Regions from separate parts of the Paenibacillus sp. FSL M7-0896 genome, predicted to be linked through region 2. Evidence: riboswitches for the same ligand, from Rfam matches in the RefSeq annotation. Region 2 holds a riboswitch; the other holds the start of a gene.
What was found. A riboswitch is a leader RNA that binds a small molecule or an ion and turns the genes downstream of it on or off. The one in region 2 is predicted to bind cyclic di-GMP.
Positions count from the first base shown of each region.

Region 1: another riboswitch for cyclic di-GMP. It lies ahead of MKY12_RS00385 (anti-repressor SinI family protein); the one in region 2 lies ahead of MKY12_RS03400 (PA14 domain-containing protein).

Region 1 covers NZ_CP150250.1:81,258-96,539, reverse strand. Annotated here, with positions in the region: gene MKY12_RS00410 (hypothetical protein) at 1-55, shown strand, start outside; gene MKY12_RS00405 (signal peptidase I) at 57-659, shown strand; gene MKY12_RS00400 (TasA family protein) at 759-1,355, shown strand; gene MKY12_RS00395 (TasA family protein) at 1,393-1,983, shown strand; gene MKY12_RS00390 (helix-turn-helix domain-containing protein) at 2,305-2,637, shown strand; gene MKY12_RS00385 (anti-repressor SinI family protein) at 2,783-2,926, opposite strand; cyclic di-GMP riboswitch class I at 2,961-3,064, opposite strand; gene MKY12_RS00380 (2-oxoglutarate dehydrogenase E1 component) at 3,560-6,427, shown strand; gene odhB (2-oxoglutarate dehydrogenase complex dihydrolipoyllysine-residue succinyltransferase) at 6,487-7,803, shown strand; gene MKY12_RS00370 (IS256 family transposase) at 8,294-9,487, opposite strand; gene MKY12_RS00365 (OFA family MFS transporter) at 9,941-11,200, opposite strand; gene MKY12_RS00360 (LytTR family DNA-binding domain-containing protein) at 11,332-12,063, opposite strand; gene MKY12_RS00355 (sensor histidine kinase) at 12,060-13,721, opposite strand; gene MKY12_RS00350 (class I SAM-dependent methyltransferase) at 14,282-14,962, shown strand; gene MKY12_RS00345 (methyl-accepting chemotaxis protein) at 15,258-15,282, opposite strand, start outside.
Region 2 covers NZ_CP150250.1:806,661-821,942, reverse strand. Annotated here, with positions in the region: gene MKY12_RS03410 (discoidin domain-containing protein) at 1-1,266, opposite strand, end outside; gene MKY12_RS03405 (glycosyl hydrolase) at 1,471-2,991, opposite strand; gene MKY12_RS03400 (PA14 domain-containing protein) at 3,184-5,526, opposite strand; cyclic di-GMP riboswitch class I at 5,541-5,621, opposite strand; gene MKY12_RS03395 (sugar phosphate nucleotidyltransferase) at 5,759-7,132, opposite strand; gene MKY12_RS03390 (UDP-glucose/GDP-mannose dehydrogenase family protein) at 8,238-9,578, opposite strand; gene MKY12_RS03385 (glycosyltransferase) at 9,583-10,683, opposite strand; gene MKY12_RS03380 (glycosyltransferase family 4 protein) at 10,785-11,924, opposite strand; gene MKY12_RS03375 (glycosyltransferase family 4 protein) at 11,921-13,111, opposite strand; gene MKY12_RS03370 (glycosyltransferase family 2 protein) at 13,098-13,952, opposite strand; gene MKY12_RS03365 (oligosaccharide flippase family protein) at 14,256-15,282, opposite strand, start outside.

The sequences.
Region 1 (15,282 bases), 730 kb from region 2:
TGCTCCTACAGCTACACCGGCTCCACAATCCGACACCAGCAAAGGCGGCGAATAAGATGCGCATCCGAAAAATAGCCAATACGATAATTTCCACTCTGATTCTAATAGTGTTCCTGGTGCTGATCACAGCCGTTGTGATCTCCAAGGCCTCCGGCGGCGAGCCCTCCTTCTTCGGCTACCAGATCAAGACGGTATTATCCGGCTCCATGGAGCCCGGCATCCAGACCGGTTCCATTGTGGCCATTAAGCCGGGCGGGGATATGACCCGGTTCCAGAAGGGCGATGTGATCACTTTTCTGAATCCCGATAATATTCTGATTACCCACCGCGTGGTCGATGCCGAGCTGAACAGTGCTCTGGGGGAAGCCAGCTACACCACCAAGGGCGACAATAATGATTCAGCCGACACCGCAGCCGTCAGTTCCACGAATGTGGTAGGTGAGTACACCGGCGTGACCGTCCCCTATGCGGGCTATGCCATGAGCTTCGCAGTCTCCAAAGCCGGAAGCGTAGTGCTGATGATTATTCCCGGACTGCTCCTGCTTCTCTACGCGCTGTATTCTTCCTGGAAGGCCGTTGCAGCACTGGAAAAGAAGAATGCCCCGTCATCCGCAGCCAGCAGCGGCGGGCCGGATACTCTGACTGATCTCGTACAATGATCAATTGTTCTCTCCCGTTTACGAAACGCGGAGCCACAATACAGCTTGCCGGAAGCACCGGCTATGCACAAAGCAGACTCATAAGAGAGGGATGAACAAATGAACGTCAAAAAAACATTAGGTCTCGGCGTTGTATCGGCAGCATTAGGCTTAACCCTGGTCGGCGGAGGCACCTTCGCTTACTTCAGCAGCACTTCTACTTCCTCAGCTTCTTTTAACAACGGAACCCTATCACTGCAATCTGACCCCTCCGTCATTGTTAATCTCAGCAATCTCAAGCCGGGTGATACGGTCTTACGGGACTTCAAACTTAAAAATGACGGGACGCTCAATATTCCCAAAGTGGTACTGCGCACCTCATCGGCCATTACAGACGCCCAGGGAGACAACGGCTCCCATAATTTCAAGGATGATATTATTGTGACCTTCCTCGTGAACAAGGATAAGAAGGAATCGCCGCTCCTGGTCATCTCGCTGGCCGATCTGGAGCAGGAGAGTCCCGATCTGGTGGCCCGGGGAATTCTCGGAGCGATCTTAGGCGGAGAGAAGTCCGGCATCAAAGCCGGCACCTCGGATAACCTGACCATCCAGTTCGCCTTCAAGGAGACCCTCCAGCCGCAGAACTATTATCAGGGCGACACGCTTGCACTGACTCTGAATTTCGAAGCCAACCAGGAAAAAGGCACGCTCAAATAATTCCACAAAAACAAACCATTCGAGGAGGAAATAAATAATGGGTATCAAAAAAACATTGGGTCTTGGCGTAGCATCGGCAGCACTGGGCTTGTCTTTAATCGGCGGGGGCACCTTCGCTTACTTCAGCTCCACAGCTACCAGCACGGCAACCTTCGCAGCGGGTACGCTGAAGCTCGGCTCTTCCTTCAATACTCCGGTAGCGCTGACGAATCTGAAGCCGGGAGACTACACCGTCCGCACCTTCACCTTGTCCAATGACGGCACACTGGATATCAAATTCCTCAAGCTTGCCACCACTTACACCGTGACCGATGCCAAGGGCGATAACGCGGGCCAGGATCTCGGAGACCACTTCAAGGTCAAGCTCCTCGATAATACGTACACCGGCGGATCATTAAGCGGTCATGTGCTGTCCGAGATCTCCCTGAAGGATCTGAAAAATACCCCCAGCTACGATCTCGTAGCAGCAGGTGTACTGCCAGGAGGGATTGCCGCCGCCGGGTCCAAGACCTTCAAGATCGCCTTCGAATTCGTAGACAACACGCTCGATCAGAACATTTTCCAGGGTGACGGCTTAGCTCTGAACTGGACCTTCGATGCTCTTCAAGGAGTGGGAGAAGCCAAGTAGATCAGGGGCCAGCCTATACAAGTGAAAATGGCTTTGCCGTCCTTTTATTAGGAAGGCAGCGTTTCAGCAATCCATCAAGACGGCATATCCTCCCTCATCCGGGCCGGGTATGCCGTTTCTTTTTTCCCGCTGCCGGGTTCAAGGATTTTTGTCCGTTTTGCGGATTTTTGTTATACTGACAAGAGAAAACGGCTTTGCCGGCCTTCGAACGGGCGGTACCGTTTCAACGAGAAAGATAAGGAGAATGTATAGCGCGAAGCATATCACTTCTTATTTTTCACCAAAAAAAGTACGGAGGGCGTTGTAATCGTGTCAGATACTATGGGAAGCCGCATCCACAAACTCCGGCTGGAGAAGGGCTATTCGTTATCCGAGCTTGCCGATAAGGCTGATGTGGCGAAATCATACCTCAGTAATGTGGAACGGAACATTCAATCCAACCCCTCCATTCAATTCATCGAAAAAATCGCTGACGCGCTTCAGGTATCCATTCATGCACTGTTGTATGGCGGACTGGCAGAGACGGAAGAACAGGCTCTGGACGGGGAATGGTTCCGGCTTGTTCAGGAGGCCATGGCCTCCGGTATAAGCAAACGCGAATTCAAGGAATTCCTCGATTACCAGAAATGGCGCATGGAACAAAAGGACAACTAGACGGGCATTATATGCCACAGGGAAGACTCCGCACGGCAGGGAGGCCGCCTTCGGCGAAGGCAGCCTTTCAAGCGGCATACAGAAAAGGCACAGCGTACCGGACGCTGTGCCTTTTCTGTATGTATCGCAGCAATGATGACCGCCCTTACATCGCCTGGAGCGCCTTCTCACTTAGAAACCGGCGGATATCCTCCGCCGCGATCCCCGCCTGCTTGGCAGACATCAGCAAGTGCACCCATTCTAAATCCAGATCTACTGCCTGCAGCTCGTCATTCCCCTGGTTGGACATATCCAAGAAATCTCCTCCTAGAATTTTCGCGTCCCCAGGCAGTCCGGCCATCATAGTAGTATTGCTACTTTGTAGTATTTCTACTTTAGATCCGAGACTTTGTGCCCCTGTCTTTCGGCAGGTTTACCTTTTACTGGACCCTTTCCATCATGAAAGGATCTGGCAAGAATCGATGAAACCGTTCTCCGCAATAACATTATACAAGATCATACGCAATTAGTGTGTCGTTTTCTGGAATTTTTTTATGAAAAAATGTGAGGAAACTTAGCTGAAATTGCCAGCGGCTTGTATAAATATTTCCAGTTCCAAGTTCAAACACTAGCTAATAGTTTAATTATACTAAAGGGAACCCCATCCGCCCCGACTTGCCGCTGCACGCAACATCGTATAGAGACAATTACCCATTTGTATGTATAACGGGCTGTTATATGAGTTTTTTCTATTTATGATAGTTCCGTATGAATACTGTAATGAATCATGCCAAATTGCGAACGGATTGACCGAAAGTATGAATTGATTACCCCGCCGGAAAGTAGCACAATAGGATGAGAATGAAACCGCAAACATTTGCAGCTCCGCCAAGTGGCACACTGGATGCCTCGCGTGGAGTTTATCCGTTAGGAGGACCTATTCATGGCAGTCAAAGAGCCCTATAACGACACAGTATGGAGCAAATACTACGGCCCCAACCTGGGCTACATCCAAGAAAGATATGAGCAATTTGTCAAGGACCCCTCTTCTGTTGAACAGCATTACCGCGATCTCTTCACCGTATCCGGCCCCCCTCCACTGGCACCCGATGCCGAGAGGGCTCCAAGGCCTGCCGTATCAGCAGATGCCGAGTGGCTCAAGAAGGCTGTCAAGGCCTCGAAGCTGATCGCCAATATTCGAATATATGGCCATATGGCCGCAGACATTGACCCGCTGGAGCGCAGCACGAACCCGATGGCCAAATGGCTGGAGCTGGAGACCTACGAGCTTACCCGTGAGGATCTTAATGCCCTGCCCGCTTCGCTGATCTGGGATAATGCCCCTGCGGATGTGCATACCGCGATGGATGCCGTCCACAGAATGCGCCAGGCCTATACACAGACCATTGCTTATGAATTCGGGCATGTGCATGATGAACGCGAGCTGCGTTGGCTCAACAGCCAGGCGGAATCGATGACCTCCCCTGCCCCGCTGAATAATACAGAACGCAAAGAGCTGCTGAAGCGGCTGGTTCAGGTGGAGCATTTCGAGACCTTCCTGCACAAGACCTTCGTCGGCCAAAAGCGCTTCAGCCTGGAGGGCAATGATGCCCTTGTGCCGATGCTGGATGAGATTGTGCGGGCTGCCGCGCATGACGGCGCCGAGCATATCCTGATGGGTATGGCCCACCGCGGAAGACTTAATGTGCTGGCCCATATTCTGGGCAAGCCTTATGATATTATTTTCTCAGAGTTCCATCATTCGCCGAACAAAGAGCTGTTCCCTTCGGAAGGCTCCATGGGCGTGACTTACGGGTGGAGCGGTGATGTGAAGTACCATCTCGGGGCTGACCGTGCCGTCCGCGAAGGCGAAACCGTACGTACCCGGATCACGCTGGCCAATAACCCCAGCCATCTTGAATTCGTCAATCCTGTAGTCGAGGGCTTCACACGCGCCGCACAGGAAGAACGCAACGCTCCGGGACTGCCTAAGCTGAACACAAGCAAGGCTATGGCTGTGCTGATGCACGGCGATGCAGCCTTCCCTGGCGAAGGTATTGTGGCTGAGACGCTTAATATCGGCAAATTGCAGGGTTATCAGAATGGCGGTACCGTGCATATTATCGTCAATAACCGGATCGGCTTCACCACCGAGAGCGAGGATTCCCGCTCCACCCATTATGCCAGCGACCTGGCCAAAGGGTATGAGATTCCGGTTGTGCATGTCAATGCCGATGACCCGGAAGCCTGCATTGCCGCAGTCCGTCTGGCCAGCGCTTACCGCCATATGTTCAAGAAGGACTTCCTGATTGATCTGATCGGCTACCGCCGCCACGGACATAATGAAATGGATGATCCCGAGACGACCCAGCCGATTGTGTACGGCAAAGTGCGGAACCACCCTACTGTGTACCGTGCTTATGCAGAACGCCTGGAGCGCGAGAAGGTAATCACAGCCGATGATCTGAAGAACATGATTGCCGAGGCTGAGAGCGTCCTCCAGCAGGCCTTCGATCAGATGAAGGAAGGCAAGCAGAAGAATGCGGAGTCCAAAACCGCCGTCGCGCTGGATAACAGCAGTCCCCAGCAGCGTCCGACAGCCTTCCCTCTGGCCGGTCTGCAGGAAATTAACCGCGAGCTGCTGCGCGTACCGGCGGGCTTCAAGGTCTATCCGAAGCTGGAACGGATTCTGCAGCGCCGCAAGGATGCGCTGAATGACGGAGAGCGGGTAGACTGGGCACTGGCAGAGACACTGGCCTTCGCGACCATCCTGAAGGATGGCACGCCGATCCGCCTCAGCGGACAGGATTCACAGCGCGGCACCTTCGCCCACCGCCATCTGGTGCTGCATGACAGCGAGAACGGCGAACTCTATTCTCCGCTGCATCAGCTGAGTGATTCCAGCGCTTCATTCGGCGTCTACAACAGTCCGCTGTCCGAGGCCTCTGTCCTCGGCTTCGAATATGGTTATAACGTGTTCGCACCGGAGACCTTCGTCATCTGGGAGGCTCAATATGGCGACTTCGCCAATGCCGCTCAGGTCATTATCGACCAGTTCATTTCCGCCGGCCGTGCCAAGTGGACGCAGCGCAGCAATCTGACAATCCTGCTGCCTCATGGCTATGAAGGCCAAGGACCAGAGCACTCCAGCGGCCGAATGGAACGGTTCCTCCAGCTCTCCGCCGAGGAGAACTGGACTGTAGCCAACCTGACCAGCGCTGCGCAGTATTTCCATCTGCTCCGCCGTCAGGCCGCGCTCTGCGGACAACCGGATGCCCGGCCGCTGGTGATCATGGCGCCGAAGAGCCTGATCCGTAACACGCGCAGCACCTCGGCGGGAGCGGATCTCGCTTCGGGCACCTTCCAGCCGGTTCTTCCCGAGCCGCTGCTCGGCAGTAAGCCGGAAGCCGTGAAGCGCCTCGTGGTATGCAGCGGCAAGGTGGCCATCGACCTGCAGACGGAGCTGGAGGCAACGCGCGGACAGGACTTCTCCTGGCTGCACATTTTGCGCATGGAACAGCTCTATCCGTTCCCGGAACGCGAGCTTGGCGCTCACCTGAGCAGCTTCAGCTCTCTGGAGGAGATCGTCTGGGTGCAGGAAGAACCGAAGAATATGGGCGGGTGGACGTATGCCGAATCCCGGCTGCGCGCCATCGCACCGCAGAAGGTCACTGTCCAGTATATCGGCCGTCCGGACCGTTCCAGTCCGGCCAGCGGCTACGCAGATGTCCACAGCTTCGAGCAGCGGCGCATTGTCCGGGAAGCCCTGAAATTGAATGCTGCAGTGCAAGCACCTGTACCGTCTTCCTGAGCACAGCAAGGCGGTCATCCGATATCACGCACACCACTATATTTGGGGAGGTACGGCCTGTGTCCGAGATAAAAGTACCCGATTTGGGCGAATCGATTTCCGAAGGAACGATCTACAAATGGCTGGTTAAAGAAGGCGACACTGTCGGCCAGGGAGATGTGCTTGCCGAGCTTGAGACCGACAAGGTCAATCTCGAGATCAGTGCGGAGGAGGACGGCGTCATCTCCTCCATCCTGCGCCAGGCGGGCGAGAACGTTGCCGTTGGCGAAGCCATCGGCATCATCGGCAGCGCCGCCGGGGCAGGTGCTGCCAGCGGGGGCAAGCCTGCAGCAGATAATGCTCCGCAGAGCGGCAGCGCGCCTGCTGCTGCCGCAAGTACCGCAGCGGCTGAACCGGCCGCTGCGGTAACGGCTCCAGCCGCCGCCGAAGGTGCGGCGGCAGGCACTGCGGCCCTGGCTTCGCCGGGGGCGCGCAAGCTGGCGCGGGAGCGGGGCATCGACCTCGGCGAGGTCAGTGCCCGCGACCCAATCGGCCGGATCGGTCAGGCCGATGTGGATGGTCATGGCGCAGCCGGGCCGCAGGCCGCTGCGCCAGCAGCTCCGGCGGCCGCGCGGCCGGAGCCGGCGAAGCCCGCGCCGCCGGCAGCGGGCAAGGCGCCGCACGCCGAGGACGGCAAAGCCACCGAGCGCAAGCGCATGTCGCGGCGGCGGCTGACGATTGCCAGCCGCCTGGTCGAAGCGCAGCAGACGGCCGCGATGCTGACCACCTTCAACGAGGTGGACATGACCGCCATTCTCGACATCCGCAAGCGCCGCAAGGATGCCTTCAAGGAGAAGCACGAGGTCGGACTCGGCTTCATGTCCTTCTTCACCAAGGCCGTCATCGGCGCGCTCAAGGCTTACCCGATGCTGAACGCCGAGATCGACGGAGAAGATCTCCTGCTGAAAAAATATTACGACATCGGCATTGCCGTAGCTGCCAAGGAAGGCCTGGTCGTACCGGTCGTCCGCGATGCCGACCGGCTTAGCTTCCCAGAGATCGAGCGGCGTATCGGCGAGCTGGCCTCCAAGGCGCGCGCCAATACGCTCAGCCTGCCGGAGCTTCAGGGCGGCACCTTCACCATCACGAACGGCGGAGTGTTCGGCTCCCTGCTGTCCACACCGATCCTCAATACCCCGCAGGTCGGCATTCTCGGCATGCACAAGATCCAGCTGCGCCCCATCGCGCTGGATGAGGAGCGCACGGTCAACCGTCCGATGATGTACATCGCCTTGTCCTACGATCACCGGATCGTGGACGGATCAGAAGCGGTCAGCTTCCTGGTCAGAGTCAAGGAATTGCTGGAGGACCCGGAATCCCTGCTGCTGGAAGGCTAAGCCCCCGGCCCATCGCTTCTCCAACCATTTAATTAACATAAAGGCACCCGTTAGAGCGTAACCCTACGCCCTCCCGGATGCCTTTTTGCTATATCCGCTGACTCTGCCTCCGCCATACCCGCTCATACCAACATGCGCCTGTTCTCAGCAGCCCACGCACCTCCACCGCGCTAAATGTGGTCGGTTTTTCGACCACATTTAGCCGACGAGGTAGCGTCCGGGCCAATTGTGATCGGTTTTTCGATTACATTTGGCCGACGCGGCGCACCCAGTCCAATTGTAGTCGGTTTTTCGATTACATTTGGCCGATGCGGCGCACCCTGTCCAATTGTAGTCGGTTTTTCGATTACATTTGGCCGACGCTACCCACCCAGTGGTAGCGTCAAGAAGTTTGTGTAAAAGAGTAGAAGTGCCTCCCCCGGGTTACGGGTTGGGATGTAGTGTTTCTGGGGGAGGGGGAACCCCGACTCCCAGAAACTGGATTTCTCTGTTACGCCTCTTCCGGTGTGGGCAAAGAGGGGTAGCGTGTTTCGAATAGCTCTTTTAGCTTCTTTTTAACGGCATCCACTCCAAAGCCTTGGGCGACCCGCCCTGCATGACGTTCATTGTATTCCAGCATCTCCAGGTACACGATTTTCTCTGCGGCATCCATGTTTGTCAGACTGTTCATCGGTTTCAGACGCTTGCGGATTTCCTTGTTCATCCGCTCGATGGGGTTCGACGTGTAGATCGCTTTACGGATCGACAGCGGATAGTTGTAGAACGTCAGGAGTGTGGATAACTGTTCCTCCCAGGACCTCATTTCCTTCGGATACAGCTTGTTCCACTTCGCTTTGACCGTATCAAAGTTAGCCCGGGCTACCACTTCATCCGGTGCCGTATATACGGTTTTCAACGCCTCCATGACATCGGTTTTGTGCTCCACCCGAATTTTATGAAACGTGGCCCGCACTTTGTGCACTACGCAATGCTGTACATCCGCCTGAGGATAGGTCTCTTTAAACGCCGCATCCAGTCCCGGTAGCCCGTCAAACACACCCAGCAGGACTTCCTGCGCTCCGCGGTCGTACAGGTCTTTGAGTACCTCCCGCCAGCCATTCGAACTCTCTTGGCCACCCACGTAGAACCCGAGAATTTGACGCTGGCCCTCCTCGTCAATTCCCATCGCAAAGTAGACCACTTCACCACGAACCGTGCCCCGTTTCAGCTTCACGTACAGCCCATCTAAGTAGATGACGGAGTACCGTTTGCTCAGTGGCCGCTTTTGCCACTGGTGGATATCGTCCAGCACTGTAGCCGTAATATTGCTGACCGTGGTGGGGGAGTAGTGGCTGCCAAACATACTTTCAATGAACCGGGCCACATCCCGCGTACCCATGCCCGATTTATACATTTGGATGACGGCCTCTTCTAACCATCCGTCCCGCCGCTGGTACGGCTCAAACAACTGCGTCTGGAAAAGGCTTTGGCGGTCCCGGGGCACCTGAAGATCCTCGATATGGCCGTATTTCGTGTGTAAATCTCGCGTATAGTAGCCATTGCGACTATTGCTGGCGCCGGCTTCTTCACTCTCCATAAACCCCTGGATTTCGGCGCGCAACAGGCGTTCCATGTTGTCTTTCACAAAATCTTTAACAAGTTTTTCAAATAGATTATTCAGAGAACTTTCGGGTAAAATATTCATTGGTAGGGTTCCTCCTTGGTGGTTTCGCAATCCCGAGGATACCCTACTTTTTTGGTGCCTGACTAGGCTCCAAATCTTGGTACACAACTTACTTTACGCCATCCACCCTGTCCAATTGTAGTCGGTTTTTCGATTACATTTGGCCGACACGGCGCACCCTGTCCAATTGTGGTCGGTTTTTCGATTACATTTGGCCTACGCAGCGCGTCCAGTCCAATTGTGGTCGGTTTGCTGAATTAAGTACGTTAAACAGTTGAACGGACGACATTCTGTATTAGGTACACTGCTCATTTTCATGCTGGAGTTGTGCCTCGAAAGACATGTTTGTTTTCGACCATGAAAAAAAGACCTCCACCACCCGCTCACGCGAACGTAGGACATCTCTTCTCCAAAAGCTATTCTCTTTGTCTATACTACTTTAAGCCGACGTAAGTCGATAAGTTGATATATGGTTTAAGCCGTATGCCGTGAAGGCTTCAAGCTCATTCCCTTGGCTTTGGCTGCTCTGGCTACCGGAGGCTTCAGCGAAACCGCCAGGATACAGGCCAGAATACACAGCAGACCGATGATGTTAAAAGTAGGCTTGAACCCGCCGAGGAAGGCGGCGATGAATGAACCGGACAGCGCACCGATCCCGAAGCCCTGATAGATGATGCCGTAGTTCTTGCTGTGATTCTTCAGGCCGAAGAAGTCACTGACAATCGCCGGGAAGACGGTAATGTTACCGCCGAAGCAGAAGGCGATGGCCGCCACACAGGCGAAGAACAGGCCATAGCTCAGTGTGGCATAGCTGAGGGTAAACATTGCCACAGCCGTTACTGCGAGCGTGATACTAATCAGCTTGGTGCGGCTTACCCGGTCGGATAATGCGCCAAGAATCAGGCGTCCGGCCGTATTGAAAATAGCAATCATCGCTACCGCATTCGCCGCCGTCGCCACATCCATCCCCGCCAGCTGCACACCGATATCCTTCACGATACCGATCAGATAGAGGCCGCTCATGCAGGCGGTGAAGAAAATCACGAACAGCAGGTACGCTTCCTTCGTGCGGAGCATTTCCTTCACGGTATAATCCTTGGGCAGCAGAGCCGCCCCGGAAGCGGACGATGCCCGGTTTCCCGCAGCAGTTACAGCAGGTGCAGCCACCGGAGCCTCCCGGATCAGCAGCGAGCCGATGAGTATCATCATCATGACCATCAGGCCCCAGTATAGAAAAGCATTCGATACCCCCGCCGATTCAATCAGGCCGCCGTTGATGTATTTGAAGATCAGACTGCCCGTTCCGTAAGCACCCACGGACACCCCGGAGATCAGTCCCTTATTCTTCGGGAACCACTTCATCAGGTTGGACAACGAAGTAATATACGCCGTTCCGTCCGCATAACCGACCACTACGCCAGCCAGCAGGTAGAACATCGGCAGGGAACTGGCCTGTGAGCTTAGCATCAGCCCCAGCCCCAGCAGGATGCCGGAAGCTGCGGTCAGTCTGCGGAGACCGAACCGGTCCTGCAGCTTGCCTGCGAACAGTGTGGCGAAGGCCAAGGCAAAGCTGGTAATAGAGAACGTTATCGAAACTGAGCTAAGCTCAAAACCAAATGTACTAACAAGATGTGCATTGAACAGGCTCCAGGTGTAGATGGTACCGAGTCCCATTTGCATAATCACTGTACCTAATACGATGAGCCACCGTTTACTGGCTGTATCCGTTATCATCAGAATTCCCTCTTTCTCTCTGAAGTCGCTGAAATCGCTTCAAGGCTTACTCTGCCTCTTCATTGTAGCGAAAGGAGCTCCTTCTGAGAGAAATCCGGAATGAGATGACACTGACGGGGAATGAACTGCCGTTAGAGACGCATAATCTGCCTGAATTCCTTCACCTTGCTGCGGCTGACTGGAACCTCCACATTCAGATCCCGCAGCCTTAGCAGATAGGTATTGTTGAACCAGGGGATGATTTCCTTGATTTTGGACAGATTGACCAGATAGGAGCGGTGACAGCGGAAGAACTGCTCCTGCGGCAGGCGGGTATGGAATTCACTGATACTGAGGGCCATGCTGTATTCCTCCCCCTTGGTGATCACACTCGTTGTTTTCTCCTGCGCCGAAGCATAATAGATCTCGTCCGCATCGACGACGATAATCTTTTCATTTTTCCACAGATTGACCTTATCGCTGCCCAGCTTCACCGGCCCCTCTTCCCCCTGGCGGCTCCTGGCCGCGATGGCACCCTCCAGCTTCTGCAGCATCGCTCTGATCCGCGTCTCGCTGTAAGGCTTCAGAATATAGTCGAATGCTTCAATCTCGAACGCCTCGGCGGCATGCTCCTTATAGGCTGTAATGAACACAATATACGGCTTGACCGCGAACCGGCTGATATTATGGGCCAGCAGCACCCCGTCGATCGAAGGGATATTGATATCCAGGAAAATCACATCCACCGTATCGGTCTGCAGGTACTTCAGCGCCTCCAGCCCGTCCTCGAATTCCGCCGCAATCTTGATCCGGCTATGGGTCTGAATCAGATACGTAAGCTCCTGTCTTGCCAGCACTTCATCCTCGACAATGATCGCTCTCATCGCTGCTCCTTTATCACATCAAAATAGATTTCCGTCCCCTTAGCCAGCCGCCTTATGGTCAGACCCGTGCCGTAGATCAGCTTGATACGTTGGTGCACGTTGTTGAGGCCGATTTTGTTGCCCTCCATGCTTCCGCTGTAGACCTTCGCAATCGTCTCTTCACTGATCCCCGCTCCGGTATCAGCAATCCGCACCCTTACGCTGTCTCCGTGGTCCTTGACCGAGATGTCTACCGTCCCGTTCCCTTTCCCCTTCAAAATCCCGTGGATAATCGCATTCTCCACCAGCGGCTGAATGACCAGACTCGGAATACGTACCGTTACCTCATCTATATCGTACAGAACGCTCAGCCGGCTGCCGAAACGAGCCTTCTCAATCTCCACATAATGCTGCACCTGCTGCAGCTCGCGCCGGATATCTATGGACTCATCGGTCAGCTCCAGATTATACCGCATATACCCCGACAGATTGACGATCAGCTCGCGCGCCTTGTCCGGGTCGATCCGGATGGAGGAGATAATCGCATTCAGCGCATTGAATAGAAAATGGGGGTTGATGCTGGTCTGCAGTGCCTTCAACTCGGCCTTGTTGGCCATCTCCTTGATCCCCTCAACCCGTGACACCTCCATCAGCGTGGAGATGATCTGTGACAGCCCTACCGCCATGGCCTGGAGGGAATAGGTGATTTTATGCGCGTGGGTATAGTAGATCTTGAGTGATCCCGTCACCTCCCCCTTCTCCTTCAGCGGGATAATGATCAGCGAGCGGATGTCCCGGTTCATGTATTCGGTATCGTCGTCACGGATGGTAATCTCCCCGCTGCTCAGCGTCTGCTTCGTCTCCTCACTGATGATCTCATTAGCTTCGGCATAATATTCTTCCCCGACACCCACGTAAGCCAGAATGACTCTGGTATCGGTAATTGCCACAGCATCCGCCCCGATATCCTCCTGGATGATTCCGCAGATGGTACGCAGCGACTCGGGAGTAATACTGCGGAAATACGGAAGCGTCTTATTGGCAATCTCCAGCGCCAGCTTGGACTGCTTCGCGGCAATCCGTTCTTTCTCCCCCTCTACACTCTGCACAAGCGTAACGATCAGCCCGGCACAGATCTGCCCCACTATCATCGGAAAAGCAATCTTGGACACGATATCCACGCCCAGCGAATGGGGATCAGCCATCACCAGAATCAGCGCCATCGTCAATGCCTCACAGGCCATTCCGGCGGCAATGGCAGCGATCCAGCGGCGTTCAGGCGAAGTGCGCCGGTAGATGATCCCGGATACCACGCCCGCCGTAATGCTGGTAATCAGACACGGGAGCGAGGTGACTCCGCCGATATCAATCAGGAAGCGGTGTACGCCCGAGAGGATCCCGGTAATCAGCCCGACCCAAGGACCGAACAGAATCCCTCCGGCTATGATGGCGATAATCCGCACGTTGACCAGAGACCCTTCCACATTAATCCCGCTGTAGGTTCCGAAGATGGCGAACAGGCTGAAGATGACCGTAACAATCGCCAGCTCCTGCGGCGCATGAACGCCTTTGGCAAAAATCTCCTTGAACCGCGGCACCCGGCTCAGGACGAACAGACACATCAGCAGCAGCGCTGCCCGCTCAAACAATTGCAGCAGAATACTCAAATTATATTGCACACTCACGCCTCCATAGGACAAGCTATCGGTCCATTATAAGTTGGGATAATGGTTATAGCAATCTGCGCAGCCGCCGCTAAGGGTTGAGGTAATTCTATTGGATTTCCAAACCAGGCATGTCGTGTTCCCTCACTGAGTATAAAAGCCCTTCTATTGCGGAAAATTAACTATTATCGTAAGGTTGTTTTAAAGGAGTGATAGCCTGTGCGTATAGCTTTTTGGATTGTATTTGCCTTTGTTGGCATTTTGATCTTTTGGATAGTGGGCGGCTTAATTGGCCGTAACAAACGAAAGTAATCTATGGGGGCTATAACAGCCCCTCAAAATAACTGCTGCACCTTTTCTTCGGACTGCGCAACAGTCACTATGACTCTCGATGAAAAAGTTTCAAGGCAGGATAGTAGATGATGGTATCCTTGATTGTTTTTTGATAAACTTGGAATATATAAGAATTGGAGGCGGTTAACATGAAAAGTAAGAAGAATAATGGGCAAAAAAACGGGGAATATAGCGCCTAATTAGCCCTATAACTGCGACTCCCCATTAGGGAGAAAAATGTCTTGAATAATCCTTTTCTAAGTATCCAAAACCCAACTCCATTAGGCGCGGGTTCATACGAAATGGCTCTGCCACTAATTACTGCTTTAGAATTGAAGCCAGGTATGCGTGTATTGGAAATAGGCGCTGGTACTGGTCAAGTTGCGGCAACGGTAGCTAAACATTGGGGAGTAACTGTAATTACATTGGAATTGTGGGAAATATTGAGTGTTATCCAGGAATATGCATCAGAACAGGGTGTAGATAATAACGTTCTGGCAGTAAGAGCGAATGCTGAACTTATGCCATTTCCTGACGAAGCATTTGATGCAGTCTTTAGTATCGGCTCTTTTTTTATGATAGAGGATAGGGAACAAGCTCTGAAAGAAATCACACGCATTACTCGCACTAACAGTTTTTTTGGAATTGCAGAACCTATGTGTACATTGAATCCAATACCGCTTGGTTTGGAGAATTTCGATATCTTACAGTCTTATAAAAAATGGATTCGGACGTTAGATTGGAATTGCAATTTACTTCGAAATCAAGGTTTTTTAATTACCGAAAGTTCTTACTTCTCTGAGAGTTACCAATGGATGCTCGATAATTTCCGATATTACGAAGGCGAGAAGGATTTTATTTTGCACGATGAAGGACGTTGGTTGAGTCTAGGGCTCGCTGTTGGCAAGAAAGTACGGCGATAAGCGTTGAATTAACAGGGAATGACTCTTGAACACCGAAGGGCTACCGTATGGTAGTCCTTCGTTATGCTAAAGGGCCACGTTAACTCAATAACACAACGGCAGTCTATGACTTTATTATCTCGTTCAAGAGCTGTCGTCGTTGAAATTTTTGGGGCCAATGTTTTTAATGCACCTTATGCAAATTTGAGTTTGTTCGCAAAATGCTTATATCTCCATTCCAGCCTAATGACCCGCTAATCAATTCAACCTACTATCCCTCTCTTACTGCGCCGTATGCGTCCACTGTTCAATGCCTCTAGACTGCCAGATCAATCCCCACC
Region 2 (15,282 bases):
GGTGGCGAGCATTTTTTTGCTAAGGCCGTCTACCGAGCCCCCGAAGGTCTTCAGGTTCTCCGTGAAGCTCCCGCCCTGTCCGAAAATATAGGAATCCCCATAAGAATGGCCATTCGTCAGATCCGTTACCGCTTCAAGCTCATCGCGCTGCTTCGGATCGCGTTCCCAGCCGTCCGGGTCTCCGCACTGCTTCACCGGACCCTTCTGATTGCCGCACGAGTCTTCGCTGTAGCCCGGCCAGTAGGCCCATCCAGGTGCAACCGTCTGCAGATGCGGTGCGATCGTCTTCCCCTTGCTGTTCAGCCACTCGGCTATGGCCAGATTGACCGCTTTGGAACGGTTGAACAGGCCCGGTTCGTTATCCACCTCGTAATACTGGAAGTACGGGCTGTACTTCTGGAAATAATCCGTCAGCTTCTTCTCCGCATCCTCTGGCAGCGTTCCGTCCGCCTTCAGCTTGATATCGCCTGTGTACAGATAGAGCGCTACGGCCTGCATATTGTAATCCTTCAGGACCTTGTAGTACTCCTCCATATTCTCACACGAGCGGCCTACATCGCTGGCACAGCTGGTCCGCATGATATTGCCGCTATAGGCTACACCCAGCCACTTCATAATATAGGGCAGATGCGTAACCGCCCCCTCGTCAAAATAAAACTGCTTGTTATTCACCACCGTCCCCGTCAGCGTATAGCTGCCGTGAATCGGCTCCTTAATCGGAGACTTCAGCGCCTCCAGACTGAGATTATCCCATGTCCACCAGTTGTACTTATCCTCAGCCTCTGAGGAATAGATTCCTCTGGCCGTCCGCAGCGTCAGCTCGTTGGTGCCGCTGATGAGCTGCTCTTTGGGAATGTACAGCTCATAGGTTTTGCGGAAGTCGTATTTGCTGCCTGTTCCGGCAATCCCGGCGATCTGAATGATGCCTGAGAGCTGACGGTTGGAGAACACGCTCATCTGGGGAACGGATTTGTAAGCATCGATAATGCTCACGCGAAATAAGACCCCGTGCTCCGGGATCTTATCCAGCTCATACTGAATCCGCAGCTCCGGGTTGGTCTCCCCGTGCAGGCCGGAGGGCAGTGACTTCAGCTCTGCCGACTTAGCAGTAGTTGAAGCTATGCTGAGCGTCTTCTTCACCCCGTTTGAACCTGCCGCCTTGAACTCACCGGCAGAGCCGTCATGCTTGCCAAGCTTCCATAGAACAGTTCCTTCCGGCATCTCAGGACCGGCATCCTTGGCCGCCGACAATGAAGACAGATCCACATCATCTTCACCGTCCTTCGTCCCGTAATCTCCGAAGACAGAGACGGACAACAGAATCAAGATGATCAATGCTGCAAATTTTAGTAGCCTGTGGAGATATTTACTGGGTTTCTTTTGAACTCTAGTCCTCATTCCCTTGTCCTCGCTTTCTTCCGGAATTCTATGCTGTACCGGTTACGTCACACTTCTTCTGCGGGGGCTTCCTTAAGGAAGCGTCAGCGCACTCTGGGGAATAATCATCTGCTTCTGGCTCTGGCTCCTCCACATCAGACTGACGCTGGCATCCCCGCGGTTCTCGTAATACTCCACCTTGATGGCGTAGGGGGTACCCGCAGAGAGCGTGATGCTGCCCTCCTTGCTCGCACTGCTCTGGTTCTTCCAGCTGTCGATCAGGAGCTTGCCGCCGATCCATACGCGGATGCCGTCATCCGAAGAAGCGGTGAACGTATACTTTTCACTGTAGAGAGGCTTAAGGGTCCCGGTCCAGCGTACCGAGAATGCATCCTTGGGAAGGCCGGGAGCCGGTGAATTGCCATGCCAGTTGAATTGAAGGGTGCTGTCGTTACGGGTAAGCAGCGGTGTGCCGGACAGGTCCATATTGCCATAATACTGGCCTCTCAGGCCGTTCCTTGAGCTTACAGCCGCCGCATGCGTTTTGGCACCCCCCGCGAGCTTGTAATCCTCCCGCGATACCGTGTATTTATGGTTCATGAAGCTTTGAATTTTCACGGTCGGGTTATTCTCAACCAGCATCTTGCCCCATGTCATCGTATATACCCATTTGCTTTGTTTTTGAGACATGATGACAGGGTCTGGAAGCTCTCCGCTCTCCCCGATTCCGATCGGTTTGCCGCCCGCCAGCTTCAGGAGGCTGTCATAATAAGACTGCTTGAAATCATTGTCATAAATGTCGGCGGCCAGAATATCCACCTTAGCGATGCCGGGAAAATAGGCGGCATACGGCTCAGACGACTTGTTGGGAGCATTCGGATTCCATACCCACAGCAGATTATTCAGCTTATGCGTATTCACCATGCGGTCATAGACCAGGTCCCAGAGCTTCGCGAAGTCATCCTTCTGCCCCCACCAGAACCAGCCGCCGTTCATCTCATGATAGGGCCGCCATAACACCGGAACTCCGGCATCGCGCAGCTCGCCCAGATACTTGGCCACTTCATCCAGCTCGGCGACCAGGGCCTTGTACTGCGGCGTTCCTGGAGTGACATACAGCTTGAATTGACTCTGGCTCAGCGGCTTCTGCACATTGGTCCATACCGGCGCGGTTCCCGGCAGATTCTGATGGAAGGTCATGGCGACAATACCGCCGCCCTCATGCCAACGGATGGCGCTGTCCACGACAGCCTGACGCTGCTTGGCAATGGTCTCCTTGGACTGGTTGCCTATGGCTCCCAGCTCATAGCCATGCAGAACGGCATAGCGGCCGGTTGTGGTGCGGAGCTTATTATTAAATTCATCGGGGCTCTCCAGGTAATCATGCTGGCCGGATATCATCCCCTTGCCGCTGAGATTACTGAGATAGCTTAACAGTGCGGAAGCCTCCTTGGAGGCCGAAGGATTAATGGGCTGTATGGGAGCGGGGGCGGCAGGTGCTGTAACCTTGGCGGCTGCGGGCAGACTGCGCCCTTCCCCCCATGGAAGCAATGAAAGGATAAGGATTAGAGGAAAAATAGTTGTATATAGCCTGTACTTACGGTAAGTGTTCAATGTAATCTCCTTTCTCCAGCCACACTCTCCGGCAGGGCCCCGGAGGTTACGCCTGCCGGATTGTCTGCCTTTCTATAGCTTAGTAGCCCTGCTGGTAAGCAGGGCCATTAAGAGTGGCTTACAGGATTTATAATTGTAACGTCTTAACCAGTAACAGCGCCAATGTTGAACACAGCTGCGGACCTTATGAGCTTACGAAGCGGACGGGAGGAACAACGCGCTTGCCGGAATGGTTCCTTTGGCTTGGCTTGGACTCTGCCACATTAGCCGCGCTTTTGCATCCCCTTGATTCTCATAATATTCTACCTGAATATCATACAGCTCGCCTGCGGTCAGGCTGATGCTGCCCATGCGTTCGGTGCCGCTCTGCTTCACCCAGCTGTCAATCACAAGCTCACCGTTCACCCGTACGCGGATACCGTCATCGGAAGTGGTATAAATCTGATAAATCTCCGTGTAGAGCGGCTTCATCTTCCCGCTCCAGCGGACAGAGAAGAAGTCTATGCCGATAGCGGCATCCGGCGTGCCTTGGCGCCAGTTGAAATCAAGCACAGCATCGGTACGCACTACAGCGGGTTCGCCCGATAGAGTCATATTATTGAAGTATTCCGCGTACAGTCCATTGGCAGCAGGAACTTCTACCGGCAGATCCGCCGGTGTTGCTGTAGGAGAAGGAACGGGAACGGGAGCCGCTGTCGGCGTAGGCACCGGTGTTGGCGTTGGTGTCGGTGCTGGCGTTGGTGTTGGTGCTGGCATTGGTGTCGTTACTGGTGCCGGCGTTGCTGTCGGAACTGGCGCTACTGTCGCTGCTGGTACCGTGGTCGGTACTGCTGTTGCAGCTGGAACAGGTATGGATGTGTTGCCTGCTCTGGAGAAAAGCGCACTTGCAGGTACGGTTCCCTTCACCTGGCTGGGGCTCTGCCACATCAGATGGACATTCGCATCGCCTGCATTCTCGTAATACTCAACCTTGATATCGTACAGTTGCCCGGCAGTCAAGGCAATGCTTCCTGTGCGGGCAGTTCCGCTCTGCTTGACCCAGCTGTCGATGACTGCTGTGCCGTTCACCCACAAGCGGATACCGTCATCCGATGTAGTATAGAACTGATAGGTCTCACTGTAAGCCGGCTTAATCTGGCCGGTCCAGCGAATCGAGAAGTAGTCTACACCGAGTGCAGCATTAGGAGTACCCTGGCGCCAATTGAAGCTGATGACATCATCGTTACGCACCATAACCGGTGTCCCCGAGAGCGTCATGTTCTTGAAGTATTCTCCAAGCAAGCCATTCTGGGCAGGCTTACTGTCCGTATCACCGGAGGTTGGGACCGGCTTCGGAATCGGCGCAACGGTTGGTGTTGCAGTCGGCGTTGGTGTTACAGTCGGCGTTGGTGTTGCAGTCGGCGTTGGTGTTGGTGTTGCAGTCGGCGTTGGTGTTGGTGTTGGTGTTGCAGTCGGCGTTGCCGTTGGCTTAGGAGCCGCCGCCGGAGCAGACCAGGCCTTATATTGGTCACGGGTCAGTGTGTAGCTGTCATTCATGAAATTCTTGATTGTCGCCGTGCTGTTATTCTCATAGAGCATCTTGCCCCAGTTCATCATGAACACGTAATTCTGCTGAGTTAGCTTCAGCTTCGAGATGTTCGGCATTTCGCCGTTCTCGCCGATGCCGATCGGTTTGCCGCCAGCCAGGCTGGTCAGATCATCATGATATTTATTCGAGTAGTCGTTATTATATATATCTGCTGCCAGCACATCCACTCTGTCCGCGCCCGGATAGGTCCGTGCATAGGGATCAGAGTTGGCATTCGGCGCATTCGGGTTCCATACCCAAATCAGATTATTTAACTGATGAACATTCACGAACCGGTCATACATAATATTCCATAGTGCAGTGAAGTTGTCTTTCTTGCCCCACCAGAACCAGCCGCCGTTCATTTCATGGTACGGTCTCCAGAGGATCGGAACCTTAGCATCCCGCAGACTTTTCAGAGAGACAGCTACTTTATCCAGATCAGTGATCAGCGCATTATACTCTGGTGTCCCTGGAGTTACGTATTTGTTGAATTGTGCCTGAGTGATTGGCTTCTGCACATTGGACCATTCGTACTTGGTGCCCGGCAGATTCTGGTGGAAGGTCATGGCGACAATGCCGCCCGCTCTGGACCAGTTCGTTGCACTCCAGACGATATTTTTGCGTTGTGCTGCTACTCCGCTCTCGCTCTGTCCACCGATTGCTCCAAGCTCATAACCATGCAGTGCGGCGTATTGTCCGCTTGTTCCCTTCAGCTTGTTGCTCAGCTCATCCGGACTTTCGAAATAGTCATGCTGCCCTGTAATGATTCCGTTCCCGGAGATCTCATAGAGACTGTTCAGCAGCTTGACCGCCTCGGCTGAAGCATTAGGATTCACTGGTGCTCCTGTAGAGGAAGCAGCCTTGACAGTGGACGGGGCGATTCCCAGTCCCACGGGTACAGCAGACAATACCACGGCCAGCGACAGCACAGCGCAGAGCAAACGAGACTTACGGTAAGTTTTCACAATATTCTCTTCCTTTCGGTAGCCAGGCTGCCACTCTTGCGAAGGCCCTATAGCTTTGCGTCCCTATCTTTCGATTAGGTTTGCCATTGTCGTTTTGGAAGGATCAATCCCTCTTACCGTAAGTATCGTCGATATGCAAATTTAATGTAGAGTAAAAACAAATTTTGTCTAAAAAATAGTTCTAAATGCCTGATTTAAAATTGTAACAATTGGTTAAATAGATAAGTTAGACCTACGAAATGAACTGATGTAGAGCGATATCCTCCCAGTCCAGAGTAATACGGATATTGTCCTCCTCTACCAGCTCAGACCCTGTCTGCACCTCAATGAATTCCACATCGGTAAGAGCAAGAATGGCATGCTTGGTCCCTTCCGGTATCCGCACCACATCTCCCGCCTTCACCTTATGCATCTTCTCATTGATGACAATGCTGGCTTCCCCGCTGACGAAGGTCCAGATTTCACTGCGTTTGTGATGCAGCTGGTAGCTGATATTTTTGCCCTCATTGATGAAAATCCGCTTGGTCAGCACCTCGTTGCCCTCATCATATTTCACATAATCGATCACCTTGTAGTGGCCCCAGCGGCGCTCTTCGTACATCGGTCTTTGTTCAAAAGTCTTCAGCACTTCCTTGATCCGCGGACTCTCGGCCTTGTGCGTCACCAGAATGCCGTCCGGGCTGGCGGCGATAATCAGATCCTTCGCCCCGATTACCGTGATTGGAATATCCAGCTCGTTAATGAGGCAGGTGCCTTCGGAGTCAGCGGTGATGAAGCCTTTGCCGACATGGTTACTGGTCATTTCCTCGGTCAGCGTATTCCAGGTGCCCAGGTCTTTCCAGAATCCGGCGTAAGGCTGCACGACGATGTTCTCTTCTTTCTCCACCACTTCGTAATCGAAGCTAATCGAGGACAGCAGCTTATACTGCTTCTGCAGCTCCTCGTAATTGAGCGGCAGCCCTTTGCGCTGCAGGATATCCAGCAGGTAACCCAGACGGAAGGCGAACACTCCGCAGTTCCAGAGCGCTCCCCGCCTGATTAGCTCCTCAGCTTGGATGCGGTCCGGCTTCTCCTGGAAGTGGCTCACTTGCAGGTAACCATTCGCTCCCGCATCTGCGCCCGTTGGAATAATGTAGCCGTATTTCTCCGAAGCATGCTCGGGAACTACGCCCATCAGCGCCAGGTTCGCCCCGCTCACCAGCATGGTGTTCTCCAGCTGCAGCACCGTTTCGAAAAAGGAGGATTCCACGTATGGGTCCACCGGCAGAATCGCCACGGTCTCGCTTGGGGACACCCCCGCGATGGAATACAGGTAGGCCGCCGTCAGCGCAATAGCCGGGAAGGTATCCCGCCGCTCCGGCTCTACAATGATCGGCACCTCGCTGCCGAGCTGGCTCTGGATCATCTCCACCTGGCTGCGCCCGGTCGCCAGATACGAGGACCCGGCCATGCCGTTCTCCTCCAGCTGTCTCCATACCCGTTGTACCATTGATTCCGGTTCACCTGCCGGGCTTGCCAGTACCTTCAGAAATTGCTTGGAGCGTGAATCATTGGACAACGGCCAGAGCCGCTTGCCGGAGCCGCCTGATAGAAGTACTAGTTTCATAGTGAACCCTCCATATCGTATTGTTATTGGGTATTCTTATTGCGGGGAACTCTGAGTTAAAATCCCGCCTGTTATGAGGGTCGCTGCAAGGAATTTTGGGCTTACGGCCGCTGTTGTCTCCAGATGTTGTTGATTATATTGCTTGCAGCAGATAACATCCGGAGACAAAGGCGGACGCTAACGCTCCTACAGCTCCAAAATTCCTCTCCGCTCCATTTCATAACAGGCTTGTGATTTTATATCCGCTTCGCCCGCTGGCGAAGCTCCCTGCTAAAGATCCGATATTGCCGCTTGTGGTAGCGGCAAGGGGAGCCGGGCCGCCGCTATGCTTGCGCGGCAGCAGTTGAATCCTGGTTGCCGGCAGCCTGCCTTCACGACAATTGAATCCCTGGTTGCCGCCTACTGTTGCGGCGGAGAAAAATTCAAAGGCTCAAAGACTCTTAAGTGCCGCTTGTTCCAAGGCGTCGCCGCTGACCTAGCGGCTGGAGAGAACAAGAGTTCCAAGACAATGGAATTCAAGACCGGAATTCAAGACCTGGATTCAAGACTCTTGTGCCAAGGGCTCACCGCGCAACTTCGCGGCGGCAGAAGCTAGTTAGTTAAGTACTAGGCACTAGTGCTCCTCATTTGCTCGTTTAGCCAACTTTCCCGGAATTCAGGGGCACTTATGCTCTTCATTTGCTCCATTTAGTCCGCATCCGGGAAATCAGGGGCACTTCTGCTCCTCATTTGCTCCATTTGGCCCGCACCCGGGAAATCAAGGGCACTTCTGCTCCTCATTTGCTCCATTTGGCCCGCATCCGGGAAATCAGGGGCATTTGTGCTCCTCATTTGCTCCATTTGGCTCGAATTCGGGAAACCAGGGACATTTGTGCTCCTCATTTGCTCCATTCGGCCAGCATCCGATAAATCAAGGGTACTTATACTCTTCATTTCGCCATCCAGCCCACTTTCGGCGCATTTAATGGGATTTATCCCTCTCCAGTCGCCCATCAGCCCACTTTCGGCGCTTTTAATGGGATTTATCCCTCTCATTCACCGCTCAGCCCACTTTCGGCGCTTTTAATGGGATTTATCGCCGTAACGCTTCAAGTGGATTGCCGGTCTACACCGCGCCAGCCACGCTGGCGGAGAATCCGCTAAGCCCGCCCATCTGCGGGCGGCCGACGGAGATATATTCGAGGCCGGTGCCTTCGATCTGCTCTTTGGTATAGACGTTGCGGCCGTCGATCAGCACCTGGCGGCGCATGGTTCCGGCAAGCTGGTGCAGGTTGATCTCCTTGAACTGGCTCCAGTCGGTCAGCAGGCATACAGCATCGCTGCCCTCGGCTGCCTCTTCGGCCAGTCCGCACCAGCGGAGCTGCGGGTGATCGTATTCCTTGCGGAAGTTCTCGGCGGCGATGGGATCGTACAGCTTCACGATGGCGCCCTCGGCGACCAGCGCCTCGACGATCTCACGGGCCGGGGCCTCGCGGACATCATCGGTATTGGGCTTGAAGGCAAGCCCCCAGATACCAATGACCGCGCCGCGCAGGCTGCCGAGCGATTCATGGAGCTTGGAGATAATCATGAAGCGCTGGCCTTTATTGACTTCAACGACGGATTTGAGCAGCTTGAACTCATAATCCACATTCCCGGCAATCTGGATCAGCGCATTGGTATCCTTCGGGAAGCAGGAGCCGCCATAGCCGATACCGGCCTGCAGGAAGGTCGCACCGATTCTCTGGTCCATCCCCATGCCGCCTGCGACTTCGGTGACATCCGCTCCTACCTTTTCGCAAATGTTGGCAATCTCATTAATGAAGGAGATCTTCGTCGCCAGAAAAGCATTCGAGGCATATTTGATCATCTCGGCGCTGCGGATATCCGTGACGAATACATTCTCTGTGAAGCCCTTATGCAGCTCGCGCATGGTCGGCTCAAGCGCCTGATTATCCAGTCCGATCACGATCCGGTCGGGATGAAGCGTGTCGCGGATGGCAGAGCCTTCACGGAGGAATTCAGGCGCAGAGACGATATCGAAGGGATGATTCGTGAGGGAGGAGATCAGCTGGCGGATGCGCTCATTGGTTCCAACAGGGACGGTCGACTTGGTCATAATGATCTTATAGCCTTCCATCGCCTGCGCAATCTCGGCAGCCGCTCCTTCGATATATCTCAGGTCGGCTTCGCCGCCCGGCAGAGAAGGTGTACCCACGGCAAGAATGACGATATCGGAGCGGCGGACCGACTCCTGAAGATCGGACGAGAAGCTCAGCCGCCCCTCGCGCAGATTCATTTCGATCAGGGCCTCAATGCCCGGCTCATAGATAGGGGATTCCATCCGGTTCAGCTTCTCGATCTTCTGTTCATCCTTATCCACACAGATGACATGATTTCCATTTAGGGTAAAGCATACGCCTGATACAAGTCCTACATAGCCGGTACCAATCACTGCGAGTTTCATACTTTCATCCTCCTTTTAGGAAATTGACGTAGGCCTGTTCCACATACTGCTTGAACTGAACCATAAACGCCTGCTCATCGAATTTGCGTGCATGGCCCATAATCTGATCGATATCCCACGCATAGGACTCCACCTCATCAATGGCCTTAAGCAAATCATCAACTTCCTGATGCTGGAAAAACACGCCGTTAACGTATGGAATAATCGTGTCCAGCGCTCCCCCGGCCTGATAGGCGATGACCGGTCTTCCAGCAGCATTCGCCTCCAGTGGCGTGATGCCGAAATCCTCTTCCCCCGGGAAAACAAACGCCCGGCACTGGGACATCAGCCCTGTTACTTCCTCATCCTCCAGCCGGCCCAGAAACGAAACGTTCCCCTTGGCCATGCCTTCCAGACGCTTCCTGTCCGGTCCGTCCCCGACAATATACAGCTTAAGCCCGTTACGGTTGAACGCCTCCACCGCCAGATCGATCCGCTTGTAGGAGACCAGCCGCGAGACAATCAGATAATAATCGCCGATGCTCGTAGAGCTGGAGAAGCGGGCCGTATTGATGGGCGGGAAAATCACATCGGAATCCCGGTGGTAATAATTCTGAATCCGCGTCTTCACGACTGAGGAGTTGGCGACGAACTGGTTCACATTTTTGGAGGTGCGCTGATCCCAGTTCTTGAGCCGCTGCATATACACCTTGAGCAGTCTTTTGAATAACCCGGAATTCGATTGCCGCTCCATGTATGTGTCATAGTCCCAGGCGAAACGCATCGGCGTATGACAGTAGCACAGATGGAAGGTGGATTCGGGCACCTGGATGCTTTTCATAAAAGCACTGCTGGAGCTAAGAACGATATCATACCCGCTGAAGTCCAAATCGCGGACAGCCATGGGGTAGAGCGGGAGCACCCCTTTGAAGTTACGCTTCACTCCCGGAATCTTCTGCAGCCAGGAGGCCCGGATATCGGCATCTTTGAGGTTATCGGTCAGGCGGCTTCCGTTAAAAACCGTTGTGAAGATCGGAGCTTCCGGGTACATGTGATGGAAAACCTCCACCACCCGTTCCGCCCCGCCCATCTGGATTAAATAATCGTGCGCGATCGCAATTTTCATGTGAATCATCCTCAAAGTTTTATGGAGCAGCATCATTAAGCAGTACACGCATGGCTAGAGACAGATATGATGCAAGCCTTAAGCATTATGGAGCGGGAAGGTCAGGTGACTGCCAGCAGACCTTTGTAGTAAGCGACAATATCCTTGACCGTGTTCTCGATGACAAAATGCTCTTTCACCCGTCTCATTCCATTGTCCGCCATCCGTCTACGCTCTTCGGGATGGTTCAGCATCCAGGTGATGGAGTCTGCAAGTACAGTAGCATCTCCGGGCTGGATCAGCAGTCCTGTCTCACCAGGAACTACGATCTCTACCGGACCGCCTTCATTGGAGGCAATGACCGGCAGTCCGGCTGCCATGCCTTCGACGATGACCTGGCCGAACGGCTCAGGAGTGATCGACGTATGAATCAGTAAATCCGCTTGGTTCATGAGTCCTTGTATATCATCTACATGACCCAGCAGGCTGACATTGGTGATGTCCCCCTGCTGCATCTGCGCAATTAATTCCTGCTTGTATTCTTCCTCCCCGAACAGGGCGTCACCGGCCAGCCAGAATTTCACGCGGCTGTCCTGCTTGAAGGCTTTGGCCGCTTCCAGCACAATATGCTGGCCTTTCCAGTGGGCGAGCCGCCCGACCAGCAGGACGTTGAAGTCCTTCCGGTCCCGCCGGCCGATCCCTTCACCGATCGCCTTGGCGAAGGCCGAGTAGACGACCAGCGTCTTCTTCGAGCGCGGCAGCTCCAGTGCATTCAGCGTGGAGTGGGAATTGGCAATGACCCCGTTCGGCAGCAGGCGTGACAGCAGCCGGATCGCCTTGGCGACAACCGGCTTCAGATAAGGCGCCCCGATGTGATCCCGGATGTGCCAGATCAGCGGCACGCCTGCTTTTTTGGCAGCGACAGCTCCGTAAAAGGCCGATTTCAGGGAATTGGTATGCACGCAATCCACCTTCTCTTCCTTTAGCAGCGGAGCCAGCTTGCGGCCATAGGCCAGCAGCTTCATCGCAGCTGCCGGAGCCCCAAGGTTCACGGCATTGCGGCCACGGCTGCGGATGCTCTCATCCAGCGGGATAATGCGGACATCGATGCCCTTCTCCCGCAGACGTTCAGCAAGCGTGCCTTCCTCTGCCAGGATCACCAGCGGCTCAATCTGCTCACCGATGTTGGTGAGGATGTTGAACAGGGCAACCTCGCCCCCGCTCCATTTGGCGGTGTGGTCGATATAAGCGACTTTGATCATCCTACGCTCACACCCTTTCCCAAGGTTTCGAGGAATACAGATTCAATCTTGTCGCCCACATGCTGCCAGGTGTACTTCTCCAGCACATGATTCCGGCATTCGTCCCGGCCCGGCAGCAGCTTGCGGTTGCTCAGCATATGAATCATGCCTTCCGCCATATCCTCGCTGGCTGCACTCTTGAACAGCAGCTCAGGCCGGAAGCCCTGGAGGATCTCCTTGTTGCCGCCGACCGGCGTAGCCATCACCGGCAGCCCCGAGGCCAAGGCTTCAACGGTGATCAGACCGAAGCCTTCCAGTGCCTGGGAAGGAACAACGAACATATCTGCCGCCTGATAATAGGAGGCCAGCTCATGATCGGGAATGTACCCGAGCAGCCGGACCTTGTTGCCCAGCCCGTAATCGGCGATCCGCTCTTCCAGCTCCCCGCGCAGCGGGCCCTTGCCCCCGATCAGCAGAATTGCGTTCGGGAACCGCTCTGCCACCTGCTTCCAGGCTTCAAGCAGCTGCAGCAGCCCCATCCGGTTCATCAGCCGGCGGACGGTCAGGACCGTTGTTGCGCCTTCCGGCAGATTCAGCGTACGGCGGATCGCCAGCCGGTTCGTCGCGGGCGTGAACCGCTCGACATTGGCCGCTCCCGGAATGACAGTAATCTTATGCAGCGGTACACCGTGCAGTTCGTGCAGCAGGTTACGGAAGTAATCGCTGAGGACGATGAATTTATCCGCCAGCTTGTAAGCCTTATGTTCTATCGATTTGGCAATCGTTGTTTTGACCTTATGCTTGATACCTTGACCTTCGATCTTCATCTCTTCGTTCCACGGGCCGTGGAAGGTCATGATGACCGGAATCCCCCGCTTCTTCGCTTCAATCGCCGGCCCGATGCCGTAAGGGGCGAAGTGGGTGTAGAGGATATCAATCCGCCCGCTGCCATCCCCCATCAGGGAGGCCGCCTTGCGCTGGAAAGCATCCTTGCGCTTCCAGATCGTCTCCTTCGGATCACCGGCATTGTGGATGATCAGTTCCTTCGGCGTCTCCGGTGTTTCCTGGCTGCAGATCAGGGCATGCACCCGGTTCCGTGAGGAGAGCTGCTCACACACGGATTTGAAATAGGTGTTCAGTCCTCCGGGCTGTAACGAGGGCCAGCTGAGGCCGGTCGTCATAATGTTGAGTCCGTCATTGTACGACATAGCTTCTCTCCCCCTTGTTCTCCTTCTCGGCCTGACCCGCTTCGTTATGCCGGGCCAGCCTGCCTGCGCTGTGCAATTCGTAATGCTTGAAGCCGACCATGAATTCATACATCACCCAGAAGACGGATACCGCGAAGCCCGAGATGCCTTTCTTGAACAGGCCATGCAGGAAATACTTCTGCAGGAACCGTGCCGGCGGACGCAGCAGCAGGTGGCTCAGCTTGAACGGCTTGCCGCTGGCGAATGCACTCTCTGCTTCCAGATCGGTGTATTTGTTGAACCGGGCGACATGATCGTTGATGCTGCGGAAGCCTTGATGCCACAGCGTTCCGTTCAGCTTCACGGTCCGTTCCTCGGACACCTCTGGCATCTCATGCACCAGAGAGTTGCGGATACCGTATTCCTTGCGGTTATACAGCCGCACCAGATACTCGCCTTTATCCAGCCATTTGCCTAGGAAGTCGCCAATCCGGTACAGCGAGAACGCGACCGTAGCATCGGTCAGTCCCGGCTTGCGCTCCAGGATATCCCGGGCCAGCTCCTCGCTGACCACTTCGTCGGTATCAATCAGGAAGACCCAATCATGGATGGCACGTTCCACTCCGAATTCCCTTTGCTTCGCATATCCGGGCCATGGGTTGACATACACCCGGCATCCCAGGCTCTCGGATAGCCCTACGGTCCCGTCTTTGCTTCCTCCGTCGATTACAACCACCTCATCGGCGAATAACCGGCAGGACTGAATGGCTTTGGATATCCGAACTTCGTCGTCCTGGGCAATGATGACCGCCGAGATCGGGTAGCTGCCCCGGCCGCCAAGCACGCTTGTTACTGAATCCATGATAGGTATCCTCCTTCTGATGGTCCGGTGTGTGTCGTCGCTCCGAGAAAAGTTTGGGCTTACGGCCGCTGTTGTGTTTAGATTTCCTGATTAGAACCGCTTTTCGCGGTAGAAATCCAAACACAAAGGCGGACGCATTCGCTCCTACAGCTCCAAATTTTCTCTACGTTCCTCCAAGCACCGTCCCATGGTTTTTTAAGCAGATAGGGGCTCGCATCGTGTCTCTGCTCGCTGAAACAAATACAAACCATTTGATTCATAAGCAAAACACTTGAATCAAACCCTTAAATGCTTAGACATCCTCTACACATCCATAGGTTTCTTGCGAATATACGAATTCATCGTCGTCTTCATCCACTGAAGGTCCTGGGCGTTAATGAGCAGCCGCGGAAGCTTAACCTTCAGGTTGTATCTAATATTGAGAATAATGAACAGGAACCGCAGCACAGCCGATGAGAGCATAGCCACACCCGCTCCGAACAATCCGAACTTCGGCACCAGCAGGAAGAGCAGCGGAATCACGAGGATCAGGCCGACCCCCTGCAGGATGGATACGAACTTCGGCTTGCCCAGCGCCATGAACACCTGAGCCAGAATCAGCGTCCCGCCACTGATGGTCACTTCCAGCAGCAGCAGGCGGAACACGGTAAGCGCGGTATTGAAATCCTTGCCGTAGAGCAGCGGGATGACAAAGGGCGCTACCAGCATCAGGAACACTGCACCTAGCAGAGTACAGGTAGTACTGATCCGGAAAGCCTTGAACGTAAGGGCGACCGCTTCGTCCTTCGACATCTCGGAGGCCTTCGGGAAGAGCACCACCGTGATCGAATTCGCGAAGAAGTTCACCATACGCGACAGGCTTACCGCTACCGCATAGAGCCCCAGATCTGCCGGTCTCAGTAAACCGGCAATGATGATCTGGTCTATGTATACCGAGAATTGTCCAAGCAGATCGTTCCCGTAGGAGCCCAGACCGTAGGTGAACAATCTTTTGAAATTAAGATAGGAATCCCGGAGCTTGACCTTGTAGGTCCGCAGCAGCAGGAGGGTCATCCCGATGAACAGCGGAACCGATGGCACCAGATAGGCCAGTGCAGTTGTATAAGGATTCATGTAGCCGGTCAGGATCAGAATGCCGATGGCTCCCAGTGTCAGCAGCGGCACCAGATACCGCATCCAGTTGAAGGTCTTGTAATCCCCTCTGAACTGGAAGGCCGCGTTGTTGATCTGCGACACCACAATCAGCGGGCAGAGAATCATCGACCACTGGGCGAAGACCACTACTTCATGACTGAACGACCCCAGCCAATAAGGCAGCACGAGTATCCCG